2 linked regions of the Cystobacter fuscus DSM 2262 genome follow. The protein of the gene in region 1 interacts with the protein of each later gene in a pairwise test. Links are inferred from orthologs where the notes say so. Each region holds a gene or a part of one and is shown on either strand. Other genes may lie near its edges.

The links.
Region 2: the proteins of priA (region 1) and D187_RS23745 interact in binary tests that used the Escherichia coli proteins (3 or more experiments, as listed by UniProt). The link is inferred for Cystobacter fuscus DSM 2262 from one-to-one orthologs.

The regions. Positions count from the first base shown.
Region 1 is NZ_ANAH02000009.1:39,298-46,463, forward strand. The notes cover bases 2,094-5,025. They hold priA (replication restart helicase PriA), read left to right. Parts: upstream 2,094-2,403; coding sequence 2,404-4,647; downstream 4,648-5,025. Other genes in these bases: D187_RS16480 (hypothetical protein), read left to right, coding at 2,094-2,313; D187_RS16490 (coiled-coil domain-containing protein), read left to right, coding at 4,665-5,025. Also shown: D187_RS52395 (FAD-dependent oxidoreductase), read left to right, coding at 1-713; D187_RS55185 (hypothetical protein), read left to right, coding at 729-1,397; more of D187_RS16480, read left to right, coding at 1,555-2,093; more of D187_RS16490, read left to right, coding at 5,026-7,166.
Region 2 is NZ_ANAH02000013.1:269,110-276,154, reverse strand. The notes cover bases 1-2,811. They hold D187_RS23745 (single-stranded DNA-binding protein), read right to left. Parts: upstream 1,765-2,811; coding sequence 1,237-1,764; downstream 1-1,236. Other genes in these bases: dacB (D-alanyl-D-alanine carboxypeptidase/D-alanyl-D-alanine endopeptidase), read right to left, coding at 1,947-2,811; D187_RS23750 (succinate dehydrogenase/fumarate reductase transmembrane subunit), read left to right, coding at 434-1,147; hslO (Hsp33 family molecular chaperone HslO), read right to left, coding at 1-165. Also shown: more of dacB, read right to left, coding at 2,812-4,172; D187_RS23735 (SDR family oxidoreductase), read right to left, coding at 4,357-5,148; D187_RS23730 (ABC transporter substrate-binding protein), read left to right, coding at 5,284-6,804; D187_RS23725 (ABC transporter permease), read left to right, coding at 6,801-7,045. UniProt on the Escherichia coli protein: Plays an important role in DNA replication, recombination and repair. Binds to ssDNA and to an array of partner proteins to recruit them to their sites of action during DNA metabolism. Acts as a sliding platform that migrates on DNA via reptation.

The sequences.
Region 1 (7,166 bases):
AGACAGGCCGGCCACTCGATGCCGCCGGTATCCTCGTGGTGTTGTTCCTGGTCTGGTTTTTCTTCTTGAAGGACGGGCAAAGACAGAGCCCCCAGGGGAACGTGGTTCGCACTCCGACGAATCTGGTCTCCCCCGAGAGTTCCCGCTCTGCGATCGTGCGTCCGGGAGAGATGAATGGGGATGCTCGCCCCGTGCCGAATGCCACGAAGGCCGTTTCCAAGATGGCGCCAGGAGGGGGGCGTTCGAAAAATCCAGAGGCCAGCACGGCTGGAGGTACTGCTTTCGCGAGCGATCGTATCGGGACGGTCCAACAACTGCGGGAGTCCCATCGGGTCCGGCAACTCTCGTCAGGGGATGGAGATCAACGCACCTTGGATCATGTGCCAGCGGGCGTTTTTGGGTTCATCAGCCCCCATCCGACCTTCCTCTATGGACAGTCGAAGGTCAATCGGGAGCAGGATGCGCAGGGACGCGGTGTGGAAGTCCACAAGCTCGCGGATGGTCAGATGCACCTCGTGGGATACGTGTGGGACGTAGAAGCTCGCGCGGTCGCAACGGGTCGGCCGGTCAGTGTCTCTCTTTCGTCGAGGCCATTTGGTCGAAGCCAGAGTCTGGTCAGTATTCCCTTTGGTCGGATTCGTTCTGGGAGGATTCAGGACGAACAGGGGCAACTGTTAATGGCGCTCGAGTTGGGTGCTTCTTCGGAGATGTAGTTTAAAGGGGAATGAATGAAGATTTCGCGTTTGTTCGTGTTTGCTTTGCTCATGCTTCCGTTGATGGGTGCCGATTGTGGCGAGGGGGAGGACGAGACGCCTGGCGTCGTGACACCTACGGAGCCCAAGTGCTCCCCCAAGAACTGTGAGGATGGTTGCTGCCTCGCGGATGTCTGCTACCGCGTTCAGTCTCGAGAAGTGTGTGGAAGCTTTGGGGCTGATTGCGCGATGTGTAAGCCGCTCGAGAGTTGCCAGAAGGATGCATCCAGTGACTGGGTTTGTCTTGCGGACCCGGCCAGGAACTGGTCGGTTCAGCCTCAGAGCGCATCGGTTCCACTTTTGGATCCCCTGGATGGAGAGTCGTGGGATGCTGATGGCTCGGCTCCTGATGTCGTCATTGAATTGGGGTGCCCCATGGCAGGTGTCGTGGTCAACAGGCGGACCTCCGAGTCCGTCAGCTATATGCCGACGTGGGTCGATGGGGCCTGTGTGACGACGGCAGCGGAGTTGTTGAAGACTCCGGTGAGTATCAATGTCATCGATGTGGATGCCTTTTTCGATGATCCGATCTTCACCACCTCCTACTCCTTCAAGGAGGCGGATTTCGTGAATGGCTCGGTCGAAATTCCCATCTCCTCGGATGGGGTCAGTAAACTGAAGCTGCGGCTCACCCAGGCTCAGTAGCCCGAGCGCTCCTCCATTCGTGGAGACCCATGGCTTGTTGAGGCATGGGTCTCCACTGCTTCGTTCAGGTGGACCCATTACCCGACAAGACCTGTGCTTTGTGTTGACGTGATGGGTCGAATTCGCTCCGCTGGGCGCCGACCTGATTGGAGTGCACGTGGCGAACGAGAAGCGAGGGAAGGGGAGTGGGTGGGGGCCGTTCGAACGGGGCGGTGCCTACGACGAGGTGGGGCCAAGCCTGGGCCGCCTTCACGACGCGTGGGACGTGGAGACGGGAACGCCAGTTCTGCAACTGCTGCCCACGGACCGTGTGGAGTGGCAGCCCGAGGGACCCTGGCGGGTCTCCCTCTTGTGCCAGCCGCAACCCACCTCGGTGACCGTGAGGGTGGAGGAGGCTCCCGCGTCCATGCCTGTGTCGGAACTGGCGGACATCCTCGTGCTCACCTCCGCCGCCGTCTCGCGCGTGGAGGATAGCTCCCGGCTCCGGGCGCACCTCGCTTCGGGCCTGTCTCCGCCTCCCTCCACCTCACGTCAGGGCTCGGGCCGCACGGCCGCGAATTGGACCGGGCTCTCGCTCGCTCTGGGCGTCTGGTTGCTGGTGAGTCTCTCCGCTCCGTCGACTCCTCTCCTGCGCGATGCGCCCTCGGATTCCTTCTCCCAGGAGGACGCCTCGTCCTTCGTCGATCTGGCGGAGTCGGACCCGGTGGCCCTCACCTATCCCATGCCCGACAAGCCCCTCCGCGATCAGGCGGTTCCGCCCTGTAAGCGCAATCGGAGCGTCGTGGAGATCAACGGCGGGTGCTGGGTGCGGTTGGACCAGGAGCCTCCTTGCGATCCGGATACGGCCGAGTACCAGGGCAAGTGCTACATGCCGGGCGCCAAACCCAAGAGGTCGCCTCAGTCCGTCGCTCCCTGATGTCAACATTTCCGACCGAGGGGAAAGGGGCTCCCCTGGCCGGAAACTACCCGTGTCAGGAGCCGCCGCTACAGTGGCCCCTGAGTCACCGTGCCTGCCCCCTCCCTCGCCTCCGTCGCCGTCGGCCGCCCCGTCCGCGGCGAGTACACCTACTCCGTCCCCGAGACCCTGTCCGGCAGGCTCTCGCCGGGCCAGCGCATCCTCGTCCCCTTCGGCCGGAGCATGACGCTCGGCTTCTTCCTCGGCCCCGCCGCTCCCCCCGCCGAGGGCGCCAACGTCAAGCTCAAGCCCATCCTCAAGGTGCTCGAGGACTCGCCCTCCCTCCCGCCCGACCTCATCGCGCTCCTGCGCTTCGCCGCCGAGCACTACCGCTACCCGCTCGGCGAGGTCATCCGGGGCGCTCTTCCCCCCGGGCTCACCAAGGCCGAGGAGGAAAAGGAGGCCAAGCCCGACGTGCAGGAGTTCGCCGAGGCGCTCGTCACCGAGGCCCCCGCCGCCCTGCGCCGCGCCCCCGCCCAGTCCGCCGCCCTGGCCTACCTGCTCACCGTGGGCGGTCGCGTCCCCGTGGAAGAGGTGGCCCACGCCATCCCCGGCGCCCGCGAGACGCTGCGCAAGCTGGCCTCCCGCGGCCTCGTGCGGCTGGAGCAGGTGGTGCTCGCCCCCGGCGTGCGCGAGGGGCTCGGCCAGAACCGTCCCGAGCACCTCACCCCCGAGCAGGACGCCGCGGTGAAGGAACTGCACGTCGCCGTGGACACGGGTGGCTTCCAGCCCTTCCTCCTCCACGGCGTCACCGGCAGCGGCAAGACCGAGGTGTACCTGCGCGCCGTGGAGCGCGCGCTCGAGCAGGGCAAGGGCAGCCTCGTGCTGGTGCCGGAGATCGCCCTCACGCCGCAACTCGTCGGGCGCTTTCGCAGCCGCTTCGGCGCCGACGTGGCCGTGCTGCACTCGGCCCTCAAGGACCGCGAGCGGCTCTTCCACTGGCAGGCCCTGCGCAAGGGCACGGTGCGCATCGCCGTGGGCGTGCGCTCGGCGGTGTTCGCCCCCGTGGAGAACCTCGGCCTCATCGTCGTGGACGAGGAGCACGACCCGTCCTTCAAGCAGGAGGACAAGCTGCGCTACCAGGCGCGCGACCTCGCCGTGGTGCGCGGCAAGCAGGCCGGTGCCGTGGTGGTGCTCGGCTCGGCCACCCCGTCCCTGGAGACGCTGGAGAACACCCGCCGCGGGCGCTACCGCAAGCTCGAGCTCAAGCACCGCGTGGATGACCGGCCCATGCCCACGCTCCAGTGCGTGGACCTGCGCCAGGAGCGCCCGAAGGATCCGCTCCAGACGCAGGAGGCGCCCATCCTCTCCCAGCCCCTGCTCGACGCCATGGCGGAGACCATCGGGCGCGGCCAGCAGGTCATCCTCTTCCTCAACCGCCGCGGCCACAGCACCTTCCTGCTGTGCGAGGTGTGCGGCGCGTCGGTGAAGTGCGGCGACTGCGACGTGTGCCTCACCTACCACCGCTCACAGAATCGCCTGGTGTGCCACTACTGCGGCGAGTCCCACGGCGTGCCCGAGCACTGCCGCGAGTGCACCGGGCCCCTGCTCAAGCTGGGCATCGGCACCGAGCGCGTGGAGGCCGAGGTCGCCGAGCGCATCCCCCAGGCGCGCGTGGCGCGGTTGGACCGGGACTCGGCCACGAGCGCCGAGCGCCTCACCGAGCTGCTCGCCTCCTTCGCCCGCCGGGAGATCGACGTGCTGGTGGGCACGCAGATGGTGGCCAAGGGACATGACTTCCCCGGGGTGACGCTCGTGTGCGTGGTGATGGCGGACACGTCGCTGGCCATCCCCGACTTCCGGGCCTCCGAGCGCACCTTCCACCTGCTCACCCAGGTGGCCGGCCGGGCCGGACGCGGCAAGGATCCGGGGCGGGTGCTCGTGCAGACGTACAACCCGGACGCCGAGCCCGTGCGGCGCATGCTCGCCCACGACTTCGAGGGCTTCTCCGAGGGCGAGCTGGAGCGGCGCCGCGCGCTGTCCTGGCCTCCCTACACGCGCATGGCGGCGGTGCGGCTGGAGGGCGAGAGCCCCGAGCAGACCGCGAGTGTCGCCCGCTTCCTCGGCGACTTCATCGGCCGGCACATGCCTCCGGCCTCCTGGGGGGTGCGCCTGCTCGGGCCCGCCGTGGCGCCCATCTCCCGCATCCGGGGCAAGACGCGCTGGCAATTGCTGCTCAAGGCGCCCACCCACGCCGCGCTCGCGCCCCTGCTGGCCAGGCTGGAGGCGAAACTGGTCGATATTCCCTCCGCGGTGCGCGTGACGATCGACGTGGATCCCGCGGCCATGTTGTAGACTGCTGCCCCCTGCCAATGGCTGAATCGGTTCTCCTCGTCCACGACGACATCGCCATCATCGCCACCGTGCGGCGGTTGCTCACGCGCGAGGGCCATGAGGTCATCCTCGCCACGTCCGTGGCGGATGCGCTCATCGCCTTTGGCCACCACCTGCCCGCGCTCATCGTCCTCGCCCCCGGGGTGGAGGGAGGACGCGGTCCGCTGGTGCTCGAGGAGCTGGGGCTCCACCCGGACATGCGGCTGGCGCGCGTGCTGCTGCTGGGCGAGCCCGTCGCCGGCAGCGCGGCCCCGGTGGCGCCGCTGCCCCTGGACGGGGCCAACTTCGTGGCGCAGGTGTCTACCCTCATCCACTCGCCCTCCGGGCCCGAGGGCTGGTTCGTGGTGAAGGACGAGGAGCCGGAGCCTCCGCTCGAGCCACTGGAGCCGCTCCCGCCGCGCTCGGGTCCTCCGGGGCTCGTTCCCCGGCAGGCCGGGCCGGGCCGCGCCTCCGGGAGCGAGCCCGCGCTCCCCGCGTCCCCGTTCGCGCTCGACGCGGATGAGCTGTTCTCCCACGTGGGGCTGACGGGGGAAGTGCCCCTGCCGCTGCTTCCGCCCGAGGTCTTCGCCCCCGCCCAGCCCGCGCCGGTGCCGGCCGAGCTGGAGCCGGAGGGCGAGGCGGAGTCCCTCTTCGGGCAGACGGAGCAGGCCGTCAGCTCGGGGCGCACCATTCCCACCATCACCGCGGTGAGCCCGGTGGAGATGGGGCCGGTGTCGGCCCCCGTGCTGGCGCCGGATCCGGTCAAGCCCCTGCCGCCGCTGCCTCCGGTGAAGGCCCTCAGCCCGGAGACGGTGGACCTCGAGGCGGAGGCCCGCGCGGAGGCCGAGCGGCTCGCGCAGCTGGAGATCGAATCGGCACGGGCCCGTGCACGCGATGGGCTGGAAGCCTCCGATGACTTCTCGCCGGGCGAGCTCGCCGCCCGGGCCGGGCCCCAACTCGGGGACGAGGGATTCTTCGACGTGGAGCCCACGCCCGTGGCGCCCACGCCGGCCCTGCGCGAGGCGGAGACACGGGCCCTGGCGCCCGAGTCGCCCCGGCTCCTGGAGGGCTCGGACCTGGAGCCCGTCCCGGAGGACGCGCCGCTGCCGACGGAAGGTGACGCGCCCGAGTCCTGGGAGGAACCGCAGCAGGAGAGCGCGGCGGACTGGTTCGACTCCGAGCCGGAGCAGGCCGCATCCGGGCCCGCTCGCGAGGGCGCGCCGAGGGCCGTGGCGGAGCCCGCGCCGGGGCTGGCGGTGGGAGCGCCCGCGAAGGAGGAAGCGCTCCCGGCGGAGGAGGCCCTCGCCGTCCTGGAAGTGCGCCTGATGCGGACGGAGCGGCGGCTCGCGCAGCTCCAGGCCGAACGGGACGCCGCCCAGAAGGCGCTGCAGGAAGCGGAGCGCGACCGGGCGGAAGCCGATGCGTTCGCGGAGGAGCTCCACTTCTCGCTGCAGCAGCACTCGGATGCGCTGGCGGACCGGCAGGCCGCGTTCAATTTGGAGCGGGAGCGCCTGACGCGGGAGGCGGCGGGCCGGGAGGAGTCGCTGCGGCGGGAAGCCGAGGCGCAGCGCGCGCGGCTCGAGGAGCTGTCCGGGGAGCGGGAGCGCGAGGCCACGCTGCGGCGCGAGCTGGAGCGGCGGTTGGAGGAGGCGCGCACGGGGCGGGAGGATGCCGCCGGACTCCACCAGCGGCTCGAGGAGCTGCGAGGCCAGCTCGAGGAGGAGCGGCGACAGCGCCTCGAGGCGGAACGGCGCGTGGCGTCCGCGGCGGAGGCGCGCGCCCGGGCGGAGGCACGAGCCGAGCAGGAGCGGGCGGCGCTGAGGGACGCGGAAGCCCGGGCGGAGTCGGAGCGGGCCGCGCGAACGCGGGCGGAGGCACGGGCGCGGGAGGAGCAGTCGGCGCGAGTGGACGCGCGGGCCCGGGCCGAGGAGGAGCAGGCCGCGCTGCGGGAGGCGGAGGAGCGGGCCGAGCAGGAGCGGGCGGCGCGGGGAGCGGCGGAGGCGCGAGCCGAGGAGGAGCGGGCGGCGCGGGTGGACGCGGAGGCCCAGGCCGAGCAGGAGCGGGCGGCGCGAGCGGAGGCGGAGGCCCGGGCCGAGGCGGAGCGCACGGCGCGGGAGGCGGCGGAAGCGCGGGCCGAGCAGGAGCGGGCGGCGCGGGTGAAAGCGGAGGCGCGCGCCAAGGAGGAGCGGGCGGCGCGCGCGGAGGCGGAGACTCGGGCGGAGGCGGAGCGCAAGGCGCGGGAAGCGGCGGAGGCGCGCGTCGAGGCGGAGACGAAGTCCCGCGGGGAGTGGGAGGCGCGAGCCCACGCGGAGGCGAAGGCGCGCAAGGACTTGTCGGCGCGTGTGGAGAAGGAAGCCAGGGCCCGGGCGGAGGCGGAGGCACGCGCCGCGGCGGAGGCCCAGGCGCGTGCCCAGGCCGAGAGCCGGGTGGAGGCCGAGGCACGGGCCCGGGCGGAGGCCGAGGCGCGCGGCCACGCCGAGAAGAAGGCGCGGATGGACGTG
Region 2 (7,045 bases), on another replicon or contig:
CGAGCCGAGCAGGGCCCCGGCGGTGAGGGCCTGCGCCATCAGCGAGGCCGACGCCGACGCCGAGCGGTGCAGCTCGCGCGCCCGGCGGGCCAGGTCGCTCGTGGTGACGAGCACCACGCGCAGGTCGGTCTCCTTCAACAAGCCACTGACGAGTTCATCGGCCATGAGGGGGCAATAGCCTGCCTCCCCCGGAAGCGCTCGCCAATGACAATGCGCACCCGGGCGCTCCCCCGGTGGCCCCCCCGCCAGGGACCCGGACAGTGGAGCCGGACCCAGTCATCACCCCCGCTGATACCTCCCGGTTACCGCCCTGTGCCCCGGAGGTGTCTTCCCATGGCGGAAAATCCTACCCCGGCCCCAGGACGGGCTATAACGCCCCGTCCGACTGACTTCCTGGCGCGACCCCCCAGGCCGCGCGACGTCCGGAGTTCCGATGAGCACCCAAGCCGCTGCCGCCGACGCCCTCCCCCAGAAGACGCCCTTCATCCAGTCCCGTCTGGGCTCGTTCCTCGCCGTGGTGCCGCTGAGCATCTGGGTGGTGAACCACCTGTGGGACAACCTCGCCGCCTTCCAAGGCGCCCAGGCCTGGCAGTCCGCAGTGACCGAGTACAAGCACCCGTACTCGATGATCTTCACCTTCATCATCGTGCTGCTGCCCCTGCTCATCCACACCGTGTGGGGCGTGGCGCGGCTGTTCAGCTTCCGGCCCAACCTGGGCGCCTACCCCAACTACGGCAACCTCAAGTACATCCTCCAGCGCGCCGCGGCCGTGGGCGTGCTTGGCTTCATCGGGGCCCACATGTGGCTGGCCTTCCTCCAGCCGCGGCTGGTGCACGGCGCGGCCGAGCCCTTCGCCGCCATCGCCTACGAGATGCACTGGCACACGCCCACCATCGTCGTCTACGTGCTCGGCATCCTCGGCACCGCGTACCACCTGGCCAACGGCCTCCAGGGCTTCGCCATGGGCTGGGGCCTGCTGGCCAGTGAGCGCTCCATGCGCCGCTTCGAGCCGTGGTCCATCGTCATCTTCCTCGTGCTGCTCGCCATGGGCTGGGGCGTGCTCTTCGCCATGTACCAGGCCGGTGGCACCCAGGCCGTCATCGACGCGCGCAACGCCATCGTCCAGTCGCAGGGCGACATGCACTGAAGCCCCGGGGCGCTCCCCGCCGAGCGCCCGCAACGACAACGGCCGCCCCGGTCTCCCGGGAGCGGCCGTTGGTGTTTCAGGGGCAGGCCCTAGAACGGGATGTCGTCGTCCCCGCCGTGGCCGCCACCCATGGGGCCACCGCCCTCGTCCATGGGAGGAGCGCCGTAGTCGTCGTAGCCGCCGCCCTGGGACTGGCCGCCGCCACCGCCGCGCTGCTGCGAGTAGCCCCCACCGCGGCCCCCGCCACCACCGCCGCCGCCCCCACCGCTCATGCCCGCGCCGTCACGGCCGCCGAGGAAGGTCACCGCGTTGGCCACCACCTCGGTGGTGTAGTTCTTGCGGTTCTCCTTGTCCGTCCACTCGCGCGTCTGCAGACGGCCCTCGATGTAGCACTGGCGGCCCTTCTTCAAATACTCACCGCACAGCTCCGCGAGCTTTCCCCACACCACGATGCGGTGCCACTCGGTGCGCTCCTGCTTCTGGCCGCTCTTGTCGGTCCAGTTGTCGCTGGTCGCGATGCGGAAGTTGGCCACCGCCTGTCCGCCCGGGGTGAAGCGCACTTCCGGGTCCGCCCCCAGGTTGCCAATGAGGATGACCTTGTTGACGCCTCCAGCCATGATGCCGTCCTTTCTCGAGCACCGGCCCACCACGGGCCAGTTACCTACATCCAAGAGCGAGAATGCCGCTCACGCTACTTTCCCTACCATAAGGGGCTGACAAGCACCTGAACAGGGCTTCAGCCCCCACCCTTCCCGGACGGTCGGAAGAAGGGAAGGAGGGAGGGCGAGCGGGCGGGCCCTCACCCGCCGGGACGGGTCTCCGAGAGGCCCGTACCGATGACGGGCGGAGAGGCCAGGACGGGCGTGCCCAGCGGCGGCTCGGCCCGGGGCGCCTTGGCCTCGGCGACCTTGCGCGACATCAGGCCCTCGAGCGAGCGGGAGAACTCCGCCACCTTCGGATCCGACGCGCCCAGGCTCTTGCGCAGCGCCTTCCAGAAGGGGTGCTCCGCCTCGCCCGTCTGCACGAGGCCCCGCGCGAGCAGCGTGGTGGCCGCCTCACGATCCTTGTCGCTCGCGGCGCGCAGCGCCAGCACGAGATCCTCGGGCGCCGAGCGGGCGATGGCGCCCAGGCCCTCGGCCATCTCCCCCTCGGCGAGGTTGTCGCCCGCGGAGGCCCCGGCCAGCTCGGCGACGCGCGAGAGCGCCTCGACGTTGCCGCTCGCGGCGAGCTCCACGAGGCTGCCCAGGCCCGGCACCTCCACCGACAGCTCCCGCGCCACGGTGCGCAGCCGGCCGTACACCTCCGCGCCCGCCGAGTAGCTGTCCAGGAGTGTGCGCACCCCGAGGTAGTCCTGGGGGTTGGACTGGTAGAGGCCCTCGGCCACCACCGCGCGCACCGCGGGGTCTCGCTCGCTGCGCCACGCCGTGCGCAGGAAGCCGATGTTGCGCGGGTCATGCTGGCTGCTCAGCGCGAGGTACGTCTTCACCCGGCTGCTCATCTCGCCCATGGGGCTGCTGGACTTCTCGCCGCTGGCGAGCTCGGCCACCGCGCGCCCGGGGCCCATCGTCGAGCCCACCGAGGCCACCGCCGAGCCCAGCGCGTCCAGGCCCCGCACCACCGGGCCCGAGCGGCCCGGGTAGTCGTTCACCATCATGGAGAAGATGAACTTCTCGCCGCCCGCCGCCTGCACGTAGCCGCTGAGCGCCGACACGTTCTCCAGCGTGCCCGTCTTGGCGCGCAGCCGGCCCACCGCCTCGGTGCCGTCGAAACGGTAGCGGAGCGTGCCGTCCTTGCCGGCGATGCCCAGCGAGGACAGGTACTCGGGCGCGAGCGGGAAGCGCTCGTACATGTAGCGGAGGATGCGGTCGAGCTGCGTGGCGGAGAAGCGGTTGGCGTCGTTGAGCCCGCTGCCGTTCTTCATCACGTAGGTGCCGCGGGGGATGCCCACCTCGCGCGCGAGGAAGTCCTCCACCACGTCCAGCCCCTTGGCGAACGAGCCCGGAGCACCCCGCGCCTCCGCGCCCATCGTCTTGAGGAGCGTCTCGGCGATGAAGTTGCTCGACAGCTTGTTGAGCCGCTTGAGCACGACGTCGAAGGTGTCCGAGTGCGCCACGAACACGAGCTTCGCGCGCTGCGGCGTCAGCCCCGCCTTCACCTTGCCCTTCACCTTGACGCCCCGCGCCACCAGCATCTGCTTGAGCGTCTGGCCGAAGTAGAGCGGCGGGTTGTCGATCTTCTTGTACACGCTCATGGCGCCGCCGGCCTCGGGCACCTGGCCGCGCACGATGATCTTCTGCTGCGCGCCCGCCGCGTCCGACGACACCGAGAAGCGACGCGCCTTCCGGTCGCCCGTGGTGAGCGTGTTCTCCACCACGAAGTAGTCGCTGGGCGGCTCGACCTCCACCACGCCCTTGGCGCCCAGGCGCTCACCGGGACGCAGGAAGACGCCCACCGCGTTCCAGTTCAGGCTCAGCGCTCCCGTGGGCGCCATGTAGGCCCGGTCCGAGTCCTCCTGGTCATACCCCGGCGGGGTGCGCTCGTCGTCGAACCACGCCTCGTCCACGACGATGTCCTGCACCTCGCGCAGGCCCGTGTGGAACAGGTCGCCCACCATGCCGTACAGCCGCTCGGTGGTGATGGAGGGGTCGCCCTTGCCGCGCACGTAGAGCGTCTTGGCCTTGAGGCCATCGGACTCCGTCTCCACGAGGAACTCGGTCTCGAAACGGAACTCGGGCCCGAGCGTGGAGAGCGCCGCCGCCGAGGTGACGAGCTTCACGTTGGAGGCGGGGTTGAGCAGCTCGTCCGCGTTGTGGCTGAACACCACCCCGCCGTCGTCGAGGCTCATCATGTGGACGCCCACACGGCTGGCGTTGAGGGGGTCGCGCTGCAGCACCTGCAACAACGACGCCTTGAGGGCCTCGCGCTCGGCGCGCTTCTTGTCATCCGCGGCGGCACTCACGCGCGGATGGGCGACGAAAAAGGCAATCGTCACGGCCAAGAGGGTTCTGGCTCGGGGGACCTGCACACACTCTCCGGGGAAGGTGATGGGCATTATGAAAGGGGGAGTCTGGGGCGGCAAGAGAGACACTCCCGAGCACCCCAGCTCCGGGGTGCCCGGTCTTCCACCAGGCGGCAAAGCATGCCCGCGCGGGGCCGGGAATTGATCGCTGCCCAACGTGAGGAGCCCACCGCCGGGCAGAAGGAATCGGCTACCAGGCGATGGGCTGGCGATCCCGGAAGAACCGTCCGGTGGGGCCCTCGGGAGGGAGGAGCGCCGCCCACACGAGGGTGTCGGCCCCCTGCTCCACATCCCGCGTGGCCCGGGCTCCACCCATGCGCGTGCGCACCCAGCCCGGACAGACGGCGTTGACGAGCACGCGCCGGGGTTTCAACTCCTCGGCCAGTAGCCGGGTAAGCGCGTTGAGGCCCAGCTTCGAGACGCGGTAGGCCGAGCCCGGCCAACCCTTCTGCTCGAACTGACCGGCGCGCACCTCGGCGGCGAACTCGTCCACCCAGGCGACCAGCGCGTCCTTGGAGGGGGGAGGATCGATGCGCTGGCGCAGGGCGGGTGGCAGGCCCTCCAGCGCGCCCATCCCACTGGACACCATGACGATGCGGCCGTGTTCGCGCATGAGCGGCAGCAGGTGTTCGGTGACGCGCAACGCGCCCGTGAAGTTCACCGCGAGCGTGCGCTCGACGACATCCGCGTTGAAGCCCTCCAGGGCGATGCCCGCGTTGTTGACGAGCGCCGCGAGCCGCAGCTCCTGACGTGCGAGCCGATCCGTGAGCTGGGCGACGCTCTCCTCGGAGGTGACGTCCAGGGGCTCGAAGCTCACCTCGAGGCCCTCCTCACGCAACGCGGCGGTGGCCTTGGCCCCCTCGGCGATGTCCCGAGCCGAGAGCAACACCCGCATGCCCCGCTGACCGAGCTGCCGGCAGACCTCGAACCCCAGTCCCCGGTTGCCGCCCGTCACGAGCGCCACTCCCGTTGCCTTGTCCATGGACCCACTCCTCTGGTGAGAAGGGAAAAGTAATGACGGACGCAAGCACGGGTAGGGGCACGCGCACGACGTGTTCTGTGTCACAACACGCCTTGCATGCCCCCGCCACTCCGATCCGCCCACCTGGGGCTCGTCATGGCACTCGTCATGGCGCTCGGGAGCGGCTGCCGCGCCGAGCCCGCCCCCGAGGGCATCACCGTGCTCATCGAGGCGCCACCCGACAGCCTCGACAGCCGGCTCGCGCTCACGGCGATGGGGCAGCGACTGTCCCAGTTGCTCACCCCTGGCCTCGTCACCGTGGATGACCGCGGCAGGCCCGTGCCCGACCTCGCCGAGTCCTTCCAGGAGCTGAGCCCCACGCTCGTGGAGTTCACCCTGCGACCGGGACTCACCTTCCACGACGGCGGCCCCCTCACCGCCTGGGACGTGAAGGCCACCTATGACAGCGTGAGGGAGCCCGCGCTCGCGAGCCCCCGGGCCGAGCGCTACTCGGCGCTCGCGTGGGTGGAGGTGAAGAACGCGCGCACGGTGCGCTTCCACCTGCGCCAGCCCTTCGCGCCCCTGCTGGCGGACCTGTCCCTGGGCATCCTCCCGGCCCGGCGCGCGTCGGCCGCCTTCAAGCAGGCCCAGGACGCTTCCCCGGTGGGCGCCGGCCCCTTCCGCTTCGAGTCCCAGCCGGACGAGGAACACCTGACGCTCGTGCCCTTCGCGGGCTACTTCCGGGGCGCGCCCGCCATCCCCCGGCTGCACTTCCGCGTGGTGCGCGACGAGACGACACGCGTGCTGGAGCTGCTCAAGGGCCGCGCGGACCTCGTGCTCAACGCGCTCTCCCCCGCCACCCTGCCCACCCTGGAGCGCGAGCCTTCCCTGCGCGTGCTCACCCGGCCGGGCACGGGCCTCGCCTACCTGGGCATGAACCTGCGCGAGGGGGCCCTCGCCGACGCGCGCGTGCGCCGCGCCCTCTGCCAGCTCATCGACGTGGAGCCGCTCGTCACCTACAAGCTGCACGGCCTCGCCCAACCCGCCCAGGGTCTGCTGCCGCGCACCAACTGGGCCTGGGCGCCCGTCGCCGGCTGCCGTCATGCCCCCGAGGAGGCGGCCCGGCTGCTCGACGAGGCGGGCTACCCGGATCCGGACGGCCCCGGAGGCGCTCCCCGGCTCACGCTCCAGCTCAAGACGAGCACCGACCGGCTGCGCCGCTCCATCGCGCTCGTGCTGCGCGAGCAACTGGGCCTCGGCGGCGTGGCCGTGGAGGTGCGCTCGCTCGAGTTCGCCACCTTCTTCAACGACGTGCGCCGGGGCAACTTCGAGCTCTTCACCCTCAAGTGGGCCTCCGTCGTCGAGCCGGACCTGATGCGCGGCGCGTACCACTCGGCCAACGTGCCCTCGGAGAAGAACCACTTCGGCGGGCTCAACCGAGGCGCGCTGGAGGACGCGGCGCTCGACGCCCTGCTCGACGAGGCCAGCCGCGTCACCACCCCCGAGCGCCTGCGCCTCTACGCCCGGGCCCAGGAGCGCCTGGACACACTCGTCCCCGTGGTGCCCTTGTGGCACGAGGACTCGGTGGCCGTCGTCTCCCGGCGCCTCCAGGACTTCGAGCCGAGCCCCCATGGCTTCTTCACCCCGCTCGCGCGTGCCCGCCAGGTGGGGCCATGAGGAGGCTCTTCTCCACGCTGCTCTCGGGCGTGGGCGCGCTGCTGCTCGTCTCGCTCTTCCTCCACCTCGTGCCGGGAGACCCCATCGACGTGATGCTCGGCGAGCAGGCCACGCAGGTGGACCGCGAGGCGCTGCGCCGCGCGGTGGGCCTCGACGAGCCCATCCCCGTGCAGCTCTGGCACTTCACGCGAGACTTGTTCACCGGCGAGCTGCGCACCTCGCTGCCCCCCTTCCAGAAGAA